DNA from 2 places in the Vibrio rumoiensis genome. Region 2 is predicted to be linked to the other one. Evidence: riboswitches for the same ligand, from Rfam matches in the RefSeq annotation. Region 2 holds a riboswitch; the other holds the start of a gene.

Region 1 (4,217 bases), on a different replicon from region 2:
TTCATTCTAAGCTGAAGCGTTTTAACACCATGTTTAAGTAATATTTCGATCCACTCAATCGAGTCAACTACTGGATATAAGCCAATAGCCGGTGGTATAAACTTGAAGGTAGGACAGGCTTGAAATGTGGCTTCTTGAGCGAGTTGTGGGAAGAAGTGAGCATCAACCGGCCATGTTTCACGTGAAACACTTTGGTATTGTTTCACTGCAGCATTTGCAATAATAGAGGCATCTTCAAAAGTGAAACTTAAGCCCAAAGCCATGATGAACCAACAATAATGACGAATAGTCGACTCATGATTCCACTTTAAATTAACAGTATGTAAATCAACTGAAACCCCACCTTTCAGCCTGATTTTATCAGTAAGTATGTCGCCATTATTTACTGCCACCGAAATTAAGCTAACATCGTCTTCAGTAACAAGTAATGCATCTACTTCATTCTGATAACACAAAGCAACATCGCTGCCTTTAATTCGCTTCTCAATACCAAATGCTGCAGAGATCACCTTGGGACCAGATGGTAAATGTACCACTGTCGATAAGTCACCGATTGCTGGCAATTCTGAAAACGCTACATCAGGAAGCGTAAATCCAGCTTGCTGAGCCGCTTCCATACAAGATTGAAGTTGCTGTTTAAGTAAAGGTTCCTTAGCTCCATTAAAGATAAGCGTATTCATGACTTATCCTCTTGCTCTGCCAATACCTTATCCTTTGTTTGTATTGCGGGATGATAAAGCTCTGAGCCAGTTTCAAGAAATTCACGTGATTTAGCTTTCATTCCTTCACGTGGGTCACCGACCATTTTCACCTCAATAGCTTGATCTGCTAAAACTTGATCACTGTCTTTGGCATATTCACGAACTTCTTGAGAGATTTTCATCGAACAAAATTTCGGTCCGCACATAGAACAAAAATGGGCAACTTTGCCAGACTCTTGAGGCAATGTTTCATCATGAAAAGCCAATGCGGTTTCTGGATCGAGCGAGAGATTAAATTGGTCATGCCAACGAAATTCAAAACGTGCTTTAGATAACGCATTATCACGAATTTGAGCGCCTGGGTGGCCTTTCGCTAAGTCGCCTGCATGTGCTGCCAATTTATAAGTAATTAAGCCTGTTTTCACATCTTCCTTATTTGGCAAACCTAAGTGTTCTTTGGGTGTGACATAACAAAGCATGGCACAACCAAACCAACCAATCATCGCAGCGCCAATACCAGAAGTGATATGATCATAACCCGGTGCAACATCGGTAGTAAGTGGACCTAATGTATAGAACGGCGCTTCATGGCAATGCTTCAATTGCTCATCCATGTTCTCTTTGATCATGTGCATAGGAACGTGGCCAGGGCCTTCTATCATAACTTGAACGTCATATTCCCAAGCAATCTTAGTCAGTTCACCTAGAGTCCGTAACTCGGAAAATTGTGCTTCATCGTTAGCATCAGCAATCGAACCTGGACGCAAACCATCACCAAGAGAAAGAGCAACATCATACTGAGCACAAATTTCACAGATCTCTCGAAAGTGAGTATAAAGAAAGCTTTCTTGGTGATGAGCTAAACACCACTTAGCGATAATTGAGCCGCCGCGCGAGACAATACCGGTAACTCGTTTTGCTGTCATAGGGACATAACGCAGTAATAAGCCAGCATGGATAGTAAAGTAATCTACGCCTTGTTCTGCTTGCTCAATTAAAGTATCGCGCATCACTTCCCAATTAAGATTTTCAGCAACTCCGTTTACTTTTTCTAATGCCTGATACATCGGGACTGTACCAATTGGCACCGGGCTATTACGCAGAATCCACTCACGAGTTTCATGAATATTACGCCCAGTAGAAAGGTCCATTACGGTATCGCCTCCCCAACGTGTCGACCAAACCAGCTTTTCTACTTCTTCTTCAATAGAGGATGACACCGATGAATTTCCAATGTTTGCATTCACTTTAATTAAGAAATTACGGCCGATAATCATCGGCTCAGATTCTGGATGGTTGATGTTGGATGGAATGATTGCTCGCCCTTCTGCGACTTCACGACGAACAAATTCTGGGGTAATTTCTTGAGGTAAATGTGCACCAAAGTTTTGCCCCGGGTGCTGCTGATTCAATTGCTCATCAGCAAATTTCTGGCGCCCCATATTTTCACGTATTGCGATAAACTCCATTTCAGGGGTAATGATACCTTTCCTTGCATAGTGTAATTGCGTTACACAACAACCAGGTTTCGCTCGACGAATTGGAGGTAAGTTTCCGTACCTAAGGTCATTTAACGTGTCATCATCCAAACGCTGTTGCGTAAAGGCAGAGCTGACGGAGTCAAGAATGTCAGTATCCGTTCGTTCTTCAATCCAAGAGGTTCTTAGCTTAGGAAGCCCTTCATATAAGTTAATTTGATAGTTGGGATCAGTATAAAAACCAGAGGTATCATAAACTTGGATAGGTTCATTAGGCTCTAAAATAGGGTTATCTTTCGTACCACCTACCAAGCTGTTAGAAAGGCTAATTTCACGCATCGGAACACGTAAATCCGAGCGACTACCTTGAATATAAACTTTTTGAGAATTGGGATACGGTTGTACAGACAGAGAATCGATAAAATTCTTAGCGTCCATTCTGGCTTGTTTACGACTTGACGACATAGCATTTTCCTTTAACTGTATGAGTTAGAAGCCCCGAAGGGTAAATGCTTGACGGATTTTGATGCACAAGAGCGGATCTGTAGAAACAGATACACAAATAGAGGGGTAATGTGAATAGATTACTCTTCTCTCGTTCCCTTCGCAGGTATTAGCCTGATCAGGTTCAACGGATCCCGCATAGCGGTCTCAGCCTTATGGCACTCCGACAAGTAGGAAAAGTATATTCGCTCAAATTATAATCATCAACCTTTATTATTCACAAAGTTGATAACTAACAGCTCATATATTATTTATTTTTTAATCTATTAACTAATGATGCAAATAAACTTGATTGTGTTTCTCGTAATTGACCAATTTTGCCATCAAATCTAGATGTCTCTTTTAAATCAAATAACTTAGGTACTGCAATTCGTTGTGAAGAGTAAATGCCTGTATGACCACTAAAATAGTATGCGGTATAACAAGCAACGGCAAAATATAAAATGTACTCTGAACCAAATAGCTCTACCCCCATGATAGTACAAGCAAGCGGAGTATTGGTTGCAGCAGCAAACACCGCGATAAAACCTAACGCGGCGAACAATTCAGGTGGCGCACCTAGAGCCCAAGCTAAAGTATTACCTAACGTGGCTCCAATAAAAAATAATGGCGTAACCTCCCCGCCTTTAAAACCAACCGATAAAGTAAGAGCCGTTAATACTAATTTAAATAACCAGCTATACCATTCAGCCCCACCTTGATGGAAAGCTGAAACAATACTCACCCCACCCTCGCGATAGCTATAGACACCTAAGCCTATATAGTCATAATTACCAATAAGCTTAGTAATTAAAATCACTAGGATGCCGCCAACAAACACTATCAAGTATGGATTTTTCAAAGTCAGTTTAAAGAAGTCCTTTAACGAATGAGTTAACTCACCAAAAAGATAACCAGCTAATCCGAATCCAATACCAGCAACTAAGATTTTAAGCAATAACAATGGGTCGACTTTCACAACATGGTCAAGTAACTGATATGACTCTAAAAAGTCTATTCGATAGTGGGTATGGTGAGCTCCTAGAGCCGTACAGACCATATCTGCAACAATGGCAGCAAAGAGAGCAGGAACTATAGCATCGTACTTTAAACGGCCTATAGCGAGTACTTCTAACGCAAAAATTGCACCAGTCAAAGGGGTGCCAAAAATTGCACCAAACCCCGCCGCAATACCTGAGATTAATAACAATCGTTTATCGGATTCAGATAATTTAAATAACTTGGCAAAATAATTAGAAGCAGCACCACCAATCTGTACAGCTGTCCCTTCTCGCCCAGCAGAACCACCAAATAAATGGGTAATCACTGTTGTTAATAAAACTAAAGGCCCCATTCTTGTTGGTATACCTGCTCCAGGCTGATGTATCTCATCCATTATGAGATTATTCCCACCGTCAGAGTTTTTCCCCAATTCTTTATATAAATAAACGATAACTAAACCTGCAAATGGCAATAGATAAAGAAGCCAAATATTCGCTTCACGAATTGCAGTCGCTTCAGAGAGTATCCATAAGAAAAAAGCATTAAGCGCACC
Region 2 (4,217 bases):
TTGAGGATGACTTCGAATACAAAAACAGCTAGAGGAGAAATCCCTAATACAGCAATCGTCACGAGTTTAATCAGCATTGAAAGCCAAATCTCAATGAAATGAAAACGAGAACCGGTGGTGACATCGATATCTTGATCGGCGTGATGAACGCGATGTAAACGCCAAAGCAGGGGAATTCGATGGAATAGTCGATGCTGCCAGTAAATAATCATATCCAATAAGATAAGACTGAGGATGAGGTTGAACCATGTCGGTGTATTCAACCAATAGAAAAGGCCGAGCTGCTGACTTTCGACAAGATAAGCCATTGCCACCGCTAGAAATGGCAAAGTGAAAGGTAATAGAAAGCTATTAAAAAACACCAAACTTAAATTGTTTATCCAGCGATACCATTTAGGCTGGCTGAGATGCTTTTTCGGGGCCAACTGCTCCCAACCGGCCATGACAACAAAGACCATGAAAAAGACACTGGCTCGAAGTAGGGTTTGATGTTCTAGCAGCCATGTGTCCATTCAATGCGTCCTATTCTGGTTAATGGGTTAGTTGATTACTTCTCGTTTTAGTTTGAGCGGGTTGTAAATATGAACGATTGCCATCACACCATGGCCAACTAAGTAAGCCTCAACCAATCCTGTTAAGGTTTTATGCCAGTGTAATAGGTTAGGCGCAAGAGTGAGGTTTAAGTTCCAACTGATAAACCAACTGATACCGGTTATATAAACAAGACATAAAGCACCGAGTCCCAACCCTTGAATACAAGAAGAAATACCGTAGGGTTTTGATTCTGGCAAGGTCAATTGAGTGAGCAATTTAATGTCAGATTTTAACGGTTGCCACTGGTTACAAAGATATGGAAAGTAATATTTAAATCCACGTTGTTTAAAGGCGACGACAATAAAAAGGCTTCCAAAGAACACGAGACTGATACCGACTACGATATGTGCCCATGTTCCCAAATACTCTAACGTGCTTTGACCGATTTCTCCTTGTTTATTCACGTGCATAATATTGCTGAGTAACACTTCCAGGAGTACTAGCATCATCACGGTTAGATGTAGGTGGCGAATGGCAGTTGATTGATGCTGTTTTAAGTAATGAAAAAAAGGAGAGGTGATGTCCATAGCGTTTCCTTAACAGTGGCAAATAAATAGAAGTCACTAGAATAACGAATGAAACTTAATGATTGCTTAATACAAGTGAATTAATTTAGCCTTTACATTATGGAGGCAAATCTTTAGATTAGGCTTCATTAGTCGGGGAGCCATTAGGCTGAGATCACAATTGTGAGACCCGTTGAACCTGATCCAATTAACACTGGCGTAGGGAACTAATATTAACGTGTGGTAGGTCGCTCTTCTATCTCTGCATGTATATTACTTCCACACGTATAAGGAAGTATGTTATGTCCCAACAATACCACACATCTCCCCCTCAAATTCCTAATGTTTTAACCATTGCCGGCTCCGATTCTGGCGGTGGCGCAGGCATTCAAGCCGACATTAAAGCGATTTCTGCTACTGGTGGTTTTGCTTGTTCTGCGATTACGGCTCTTACTGCGCAAAATACCCAAGGTGTCGATGCTATTTTCCCTGTTTCTGCTGAATTTGTTGGCCAGCAATTAGATGCCATCTTTTCAGACATAAATATTGCAGCTGTGAAAATAGGGATGCTTAATGATAGTAGTGTGATTGAAGTGATTGCCCAAAAGTTAGCGCACTATAACTTAATGAATGTGGTGTTAGATCCAGTTATGGTTGCCACCAGTGGTGACCCATTAATTCAACTATCCGCCATTAACACGCTGAAAGAAAAGCTTATTCCATTAGTAAGGCTCATAACGCCAAATTTACCCGAAGCGGGCTTATTAATTGGCGAGCCGGAACCAAAGTCAGAACGTGAAATTGAGGGGTTTATTGAAAAGCTAAAAGCCCATTCAGAATTACATAACGTAGATATTTTATTAAAAGGTGGGCACTTTAAAGGTGAGGAAAGCCGAGATTGGCTTATTCAAAGAAACCAAACTGCGGTCTATACACACCAACGTATTGTCACCAAAAATACTCACGGAACAGGGTGCACACTTTCTTCTGCTATCGCGTCTTATTTAGCGCAGGGTTTTGAGCTCACTGAAGCTGTTGGACATGCTAAGCAGTATTTATCAAGAGCACTAACTCATGCCGATGAGCTTAATGTAGGTAAGGGCGCGGGTCCCGTTCATCATTTTTATACTCTTCGCACTTGATGCTGCAGCGTTGTTGCTTACATCCACCAAACCAAAATAATTGGGTATATACCAGTCGCAGTTATTTACTCGATTTAGGCGGTAGCGTCTGTTGCCGTCTTTCTAATAATTTAGCACCACCTCTGTAAACAAAGAGCGACCATAGGATTAGAGTACAACCAATTACTTTTCCTGCTGGCATATCATCGCCATAAAACACCACACTTAATGAACTCGCCCATACGGGCTCCAAAATCATAATAATGGCTGCATTGCCTGAGGTGGTAAGTTTTTGCCCCATGGTTTGCATCACATAACGTAAGCTAGTGGCGACAATGGTACTGAGGGCGAGCCACATCCAGGTGGTTTCTGAAACATGCTCTGGCCACTCTTCCAATATCAGTGAAGCTATCGTTCCAATAACACCGACCACAAAGAGCTGGATACAGGCCAGTACTAAGCTGGGAACGCTCTGAGCATATTTCGCATTAAAGTTAAAATGAAAAGCGAGCATAAATGCAGATATAAGAAACCAAATCTGGCTTGGGGAATGATGATATCCATTAGAAAGTGACAAAAAACCAAGTCCCAGAATCGCAAAAGGTAATGAAATCCAAAACATACGGATTGGTTTTTGTTTGAATAAAGCCCATCCCACAAGTGGTGCAAACAGCATGGCGAGACTTGAAATAAAAGCCCCTTCGGCGAGCGTATCGGTTACCGAGATTGCCGTTACCCACGTTAATAATGCGCATGACATTAATATGCCAACACTGGCTGAATTTATTATTTGAGTGCGCGTTAATTTAAAGAGTTGTTTATAGCAAAAGGGGAATAACAGTATTGAGGCCGCAATAAAGCGAGTTCCGATGAAAGCAAAAGGAGGGAGACCCATAATCGCTTGCTTAGAAAATATCCAACCGAGACCTGCAAAGATAGTGGTACAGATCAGAATAAGGGTCGCTTTGGTTTCTTGATTCATAGATTGGCGTCACAAAAAAGAAGAGAAAGATGAGGTTAACACGAGAATAATAATAAAATTTAGGTACTGCTCACTGTTTAATATTCCTAGTAAAAAAGCCCTTAACCAGTATCAAACGATGAACTCTAGTTAAGGGCTTTTGGACTTAAGTGAAAGCGTTAAGATTTAGAACGTAAACCTAGCTCAATTTCACCAGCTTTAGGGTCATTAAAGGTATCAATGTTTAATTCATTTTCAGATTTAGCAACAATACAAGTTACAACGCTATCACCAGTGATGTTCACCGCAGTACGGATCATATCCAGTAAGCGGTCAACACCCATTATCAGTGCAATACCTTCTAGGGGTAGACCAACTTGGTTAAGTACCATTGCCAGCATGATAAGGCCTACACCAGGAACGCCAGCTGTACCTACTGAAGCAAGTGTTGCTGTAAGAATGACTGTCGCATAATCACCAAGGCTCAAATCAACATTGAAAGCTTGAGCAATAAATGCCGTCGCAACACCTTGCATGATCGCGGTACCGTCCATGTTGATGGTTGCACCAAGTGGAACAGTAAAAGAAGCGATCTTATTGCTCACACCTAAACGATGAGTCGCGGTTTCCATCGTAACAGGAATGGTTGCATTCGAAGATGCTGTCGAAAATGCAAACATAATTGCATCTTTCATCTTCTTCCAAAAAGCAATTGGGTTTAAGCCCGAAAGTACTTTTAGTAGAACACTGTAAGTGATAAATGCGTGGATGAGCAGGGCGGAAACCAAAACAAGGAAATATGCTGCTAAGTTACCGATAGCATCTAAGCCGAGACCAGTAAATAGTTTTGCCATTAAGAAGAAAATACCGTAAGGCGCCACTTCCATTAAAATGGTGACAAGCTTCATGATCACTTCATTCACATCATTGAAGAAGTTTGCAACACGTTGTCCAGCTTCACCCGCAAGGCTAATCGCAATACCAAATAACACGGCAAATACGATAACTTGTAAGGTATTACCTTGTGACATTGCT

Evidence for each region. Region 2 has a riboswitch for thiamine pyrophosphate ahead of thiD (bifunctional hydroxymethylpyrimidine kinase/phosphomethylpyrimidine kinase). Riboswitches for the same ligand answer to the same signal wherever they lie in the genome.
Region 1: linked by a shared signal. The riboswitch ahead of thiC (phosphomethylpyrimidine synthase ThiC) and the one ahead of thiD (bifunctional hydroxymethylpyrimidine kinase/phosphomethylpyrimidine kinase) in region 2 are both predicted to bind thiamine pyrophosphate.

What each region holds. Positions count from the first base shown of each region.
Region 1 covers NZ_AP018685.1:90,530-94,746, reverse strand. Annotated here, with positions in the region: gene thiE (thiamine phosphate synthase) at 1-680, opposite strand, end outside; gene thiC (phosphomethylpyrimidine synthase ThiC) at 677-2,644, opposite strand; TPP riboswitch at 2,762-2,859, opposite strand; gene VRUMOI_RS00450 (voltage-gated chloride channel family protein) at 2,931-4,217, opposite strand, start outside.
Region 2 covers NZ_AP018686.1:661,182-665,398, reverse strand. Annotated here, with positions in the region: gene VRUMOI_RS15465 (sterol desaturase family protein) at 1-500, opposite strand, end outside; gene VRUMOI_RS15460 (cytochrome b/b6 domain-containing protein) at 540-1,121, opposite strand; TPP riboswitch at 1,245-1,343, shown strand; gene thiD (bifunctional hydroxymethylpyrimidine kinase/phosphomethylpyrimidine kinase) at 1,403-2,242, shown strand; gene VRUMOI_RS15450 (DMT family transporter) at 2,304-3,203, opposite strand; gene VRUMOI_RS15445 (dicarboxylate/amino acid:cation symporter) at 3,362-4,217, opposite strand, start outside.